One region of the Lacrimispora indolis DSM 755 genome, then DNA from elsewhere that is predicted to be linked to it. Evidence: a T-box and tRNA genes for the amino acid it is inferred to sense, from the RefSeq annotation. Region 1 holds a T-box; the other holds one or more tRNA genes.
What was found. The T-box of region 1 lies ahead of proS (proline--tRNA ligase). A T-box ahead of a tRNA ligase gene usually reads a tRNA of that ligase, here a tRNA-Pro.
Positions count from the first base shown of each region.

Region 2: it has a tRNA-Pro gene. The T-box ahead of proS (proline--tRNA ligase) is inferred to sense a tRNA for this amino acid. The anticodon was not compared.

Region 1 covers NZ_AZUI01000001.1:1,284,723-1,287,189, forward strand. Annotated here, with positions in the region: gene proS (proline--tRNA ligase) at 1-780, opposite strand, end outside; T-box leader at 869-1,078, opposite strand; gene K401_RS0106160 (AI-2E family transporter) at 1,151-2,254, opposite strand; gene K401_RS0106165 (RluA family pseudouridine synthase) at 2,355-2,467, opposite strand, start outside.
Region 2 covers NZ_AZUI01000001.1:3,094,892-3,097,358, reverse strand. Annotated here, with positions in the region: gene K401_RS0114895 (methylated-DNA--[protein]-cysteine S-methyltransferase) at 1-404, opposite strand, end outside; tRNA gene K401_RS0114890 (tRNA-Pro) at 882-956, shown strand; tRNA gene K401_RS0114885 (tRNA-Gly) at 1,004-1,074, shown strand; tRNA gene K401_RS0114880 (tRNA-Arg) at 1,078-1,151, shown strand; tRNA gene K401_RS0114875 (tRNA-His) at 1,185-1,260, shown strand; tRNA gene K401_RS0114870 (tRNA-Gln) at 1,300-1,371, shown strand; tRNA gene K401_RS0114865 (tRNA-Lys) at 1,375-1,447, shown strand; gene K401_RS0114855 (AraC family transcriptional regulator) at 2,059-2,467, shown strand, end outside.

The DNA of each region.
Region 1 (2,467 bases):
CTGATGAACATACTGAAGCTTATTTTCCTTATCGGAATACTGGATTTCAAAGGCCTTTGCAAATCCGCTTCCAAAGTTATGGCTGGTTCCTGACTGAAGTGCCTTGCCGTCATGCATCAAAGCCTCGATGGTATAGGTTGCCTCTGCTCCCGCAAATTTCTCCTTATCTGTCTTCTGGCCACGGACAACTGGCATTGCAAGGACCTCCTCACAGAAATCCGCATATAAATGAAGCATCTGCTCTGTCCGGGCTTCCGCTTCTTCAGCCGTAGCATGGGCAGTATGGCCTTCCTGCCACAAAAACTCTCTGGAACGTAAAAACGGTCTGGTGGTCTTTTCCCAGCGCACTACCGAACACCACTGGTTATAAAGCTTCGGCAAATCCCGGTAAGACTGGATCTCTCTGGAGTAAAAATCACAGAACAGAGTTTCAGAGGTAGGTCTGACGCAAAGCCTTTCCTGCAGCGGCTCCAAACCTCCATGGGTCACCCAGGCGACTTCAGGAGCAAATCCCTCTACATGATCCTTTTCCTTTTGAAGAAGGCTCTCCGGAATAAACATAGGCATGTAAACATTTTCCACCCCTACTTCCTTAAATCTTCTGTCAAGCTCGCTTTGAATATTTTCCCAGATGGCATATCCTGCCGGCTTAATGGCCATGCAGCCTTTTACGCTGGAATAATCGATCAATTCCGCTTTCTTTACTACATCGGTGTACCACTGGGCGAAATCCACCTCCATGGATGTGATCGCTTCTACTAATTTCTTGTCCTTTGCCATAACAAGTTCTCCTCTCCTATTTACTGCCCAAGCTTTTGGGGCATAATTGGTGCTTTCATAAAATCAAAAAGAGCCATCCGTTCCCTAAAAAAGGGACCGAACAGCTCGGCGGTGCCACCCAATTTAGCCATGGAAATTTCCACGACTCACTTTTCCTATCCCGTAACGCAGGAAATGCGCCGCAGTTTGCTGCGGGACTCCGAGGGAGGTTGGGTCATGAGAGGTATAAAGGCCTTCCAGCACACAGCCTTCTCTCTGGAATACTTCATCACTTACTGGTCCTCTTCAACGTCTTATTTCTTCATTATGAAAAAGATTGTATGGTTGATTTTACGTTATTTGCAAATGTTTGTCAAGTAGGTCATCTGATTCATTCCTCCGAATCTGCCATTTCCTTCCTATCTTCACAGCACCAGCCCTCATACACCTCTACAATATCTTCCACAATCAATAAGCCGATAGGCCCAAGAATAAATCCCAAAAGCCCGAAAAGCTGAAGGCCCACATACATGGATGCAAGGGTTTCCAAAGGCGTAAGCCCAACCTTTCCGCCCATGATCTTGGCTTCCATGATCTCCCGCAGAAAATAACAGATAATATAAATGACCATTAATCCGATTCCGTACTTCCAGTTTTTATTGATCATGGAGAAAAGGGCCCAGGGAATGAACACTGTCCCTGTGCCAAAAATCGGAAGCGCATCCAAAAGCCCGATCCCGATCCCAAATAAAATAAAATAAGGGTTTCCCAGGAAAAACAGCCCTGCCGAACACACCGTCATAGTAAACAGCATGATAGCTCCCTGGGTCTTTAACCAGGCGCTTCCCACCGTTGTCAGCCGTCTCCCAAGCATGGCATATTCAAAGCGAAACATGGAATTATCCCGCCTTTCCCTGATGTCATCCATCTCCTGAAGGGAAAGAACCGTGGCAATCAGCAATATGATAATGATCACCGTTACCTGTACGATCCATTTCATGATGGTCATGGAGTTCGTCATAAGAAAGGGCATGATCCTGCTTTTTATAGCAACCTGTCCACCTGATATAATGTCCCTTACCACTTCTACCATATATCCGTCAGGCAGCTTTAAAAACCGCTCCGCAAAGAAGCAGTTATCCATAAGCCACCGGTCCATGCCTTCCAGAATGACCGGCAGGTTCTGAAGTAAAAGCCTGGCTTCCATGAACAGCTTTCTCCCTGCCACATAAAGGATGATTCCAACAGCGATCATAAAAAGGATAACTTCTACTCCCCCGATAACTGCCAGGGGAATGGAAATCACCCTACCCTTTATGATGAAGCGGGTCTTTTTCTCGATCCAAAGGGCTGAAGGCCGAAGGGACAGAGCAAATACGTATGCAATCAAAAAGGGAATCACAAGGGGCAGCAGATAGCGAAAACTTAAATACACTGCCCCTGTAACTCCCAATATTAATAATGTTTTCTTCAGTTTCCTGCTCGGTTTCACCATGGACTCACCTGTTTCTGATTTGTACTTCTTTTGTACAATCACTATTATGAGCCATACGGAATGAAAATATGCGAAATCCGTTTAGCAAAAAATTCCTTCTTTATGTCATTTCCGGCAATGAGAACATTTCAAAGATTTCTCCCTTTGGTTTCACGGAAAAACTCAGCCTTTTCTTTGTGCCTGGATGGGAAAATGACAGGCTGTGAGCAAACA
Region 2 (2,467 bases), 1.8 Mb from region 1:
CCTATCAGGCTCCCATTGGCCCCGATCACCCGGTGGCAGGGAATGATAATTGGTATGGGATTGCGGTTATTTGCCATGCCCACCGCCCGGCAGCCTTTGGGATTATCAACCATGACCGCAATATCTTTATAGCTTTTCGTCTCTCCATAGGGAATCAGTAACAGGGCATTCCAAACCCTTTTCTGAAATTCCGTTCCCGCCGGCTTTAATGGAAGATCAAACACGGTTCTCGTCCCAGCCAGATATTCTTCCAATTGGTCTTCTGCTCTCCCGATCAGCTCTGTCCGCTCCTTTATGGCATTCTCAGGCTCTGACCTTCCAAAATCTATGCTTAGAACCGCTTCATCATCACATGTAATGGTAAGAGGCCCTATTTTGCTTTCATAAACTTCCCAGTACTTCATTCCAAATCCCTTCTTTCTCTTATGGCTTGTACGACAATAGACGCTTGCGTTTATTATATCATAAGGAAGCCAAAGAAACGACTCTTTCCTTATTTATTATTCCAGGACAGGGGTGCAGGAAGCAAACTATCTGTTTTTTCAAACATTCCTCATAATTCTTTTAGTTTTTTTATGAAATGTTTATGGCTTAGTCAAACTTCCGTCATATTTTCCGCGTATACTTATTATTGAAAAGGAACCCCACCCTTTTAACATTGACTTTTTATTTTTCATACTCAACCGGCAGGAACATGATATGTACCTGCCGGTTCCTCCCATTTCAGGGACATTTTTCCACAGAAAAAACGTACATACAGGCTTAAAAATGAATTTGAAAATTTTTCTAAAATATTGTTGACAAAAACATATCCATCATATATAATAACTCTTGCGTTGCGGAAAAGCAACCAAGGGAAAGATGGAAAATGCTTTCACAATCGGGGTGTGGCTCAGTTTGGCTAGAGTACCTGGTTTGGGACCAGGGGGTCGCAGGTTCAAATCCTGTCACCCCGATTTAAGAGAAAAGCCGTTAATGGCAGTTTTAGCTTCTCTTGCCTTTTGCGGGTGTAGTTCAATGGTAGAACACCAGCCTTCCAAGCTGGATACGTGGGTTCGATTCCCATCACCCGCTTTTGAGTCTGTAGCTCAGTTGGATAGAGCAACGGCCTTCTAAGCCGTGGGTCGGGGGTTCGAATCCCTTCAGGCTCGTTTCACATCTCTGACCAAGGTGTGAAAAATTATGGTGGGTATGGCGAAGTTGGTTATCGCGCCAGATTGTGGCTCTGGAGGCCCAGGGTTCGAATCCCTGTACTCACCTTTCCCTTTTAGGGAATTTTTTTTTATCACCACTTGTTATTGGGCTATCGCCAAGCGGTAAGGCACAGGACTTTGACTCCTGCACTCGTTGGTTCGAATCCAACTAGCCCAGTATGGGATACTAGCTCAGGTGGTAGAGCACTTGACTTTTAATCAAGTTGTCCGGGGTTCGAGTCCCCGGTGTCTCATGAACAAATCAGGCAAGCCGGGAAAGTAACTCTTTCCCGGCTCCTTTTTTTACCCGCAAGCTATATATTGAAGGAATCCTACGTCCTGCCCCACATAGAACCTCATGAGAACCCAGTCTTTCCCTATTTTCCTTGACCCGCTTATTTTTCATGCAATTCATTTATTATCAACCGATCTTACTATCAAATATGGCGTTTGTAATTTGCACCGAAAGCTGCTCTCTTATCTCTTGTTTCACGCATTTATATGTTATAAATCCTTCCGGCATGAAACGTCTTATATGCCCCTTCTGATGCATGAAGTGCGGACCATGGCATTTCCCCGCACCACATTGATACAGGCCCGGTATGGGCATTTTAAAGGCCTCTGACGAGCGCTTTCTCTTCTATATTTATAGGATCTCATATTTCTTCCGAATCATCAGCCCTTAAGACTTAAACAGGAAAAGCATCAGCCACAAAAAGTAATAAGATGATTGTTTATCTGCCCTTAAAAAACTATAATAGATTCATAGGATTCTCTTTACTTTACTCTCCTCTCTAATTTGTACATAAAAAGAGAGGACAGGCAAACAAATAAAAAATATAATATAAATGAAAGGGTTGATTTTATGGAATGGATTGAGGGATTAAACAAGTCGATTAACTATATTGAAGAACACTTAACGGAAGATATAGACTATGAGCAAGTGGGGAAAATAGCCTGCTGTTCTGTTTATCATTTTCAGAGAATGTTCGCATATATGGCCAATGTACCTTTATCTGAATATGTACGGCGCAGGCGCATGTCCCTGGCGGCAGTGGACCTTCAGAACGGGGTTAATAAAATCATTGATGTTGCTCTAAAATACGGTTATCAATCTCCGACTGCATTCAACCGGGCATTTCAAAGTGTACATGGAATAGCACCGTCTCGTGTAAAAGAAAGCGGCGTTTCCGTAAAATCATATCCACCCATCAGTTTCAAAATCACAATAAAAGGAGTGGAAGAATTGAATTATCGAATTGAAAAGAAGGAAT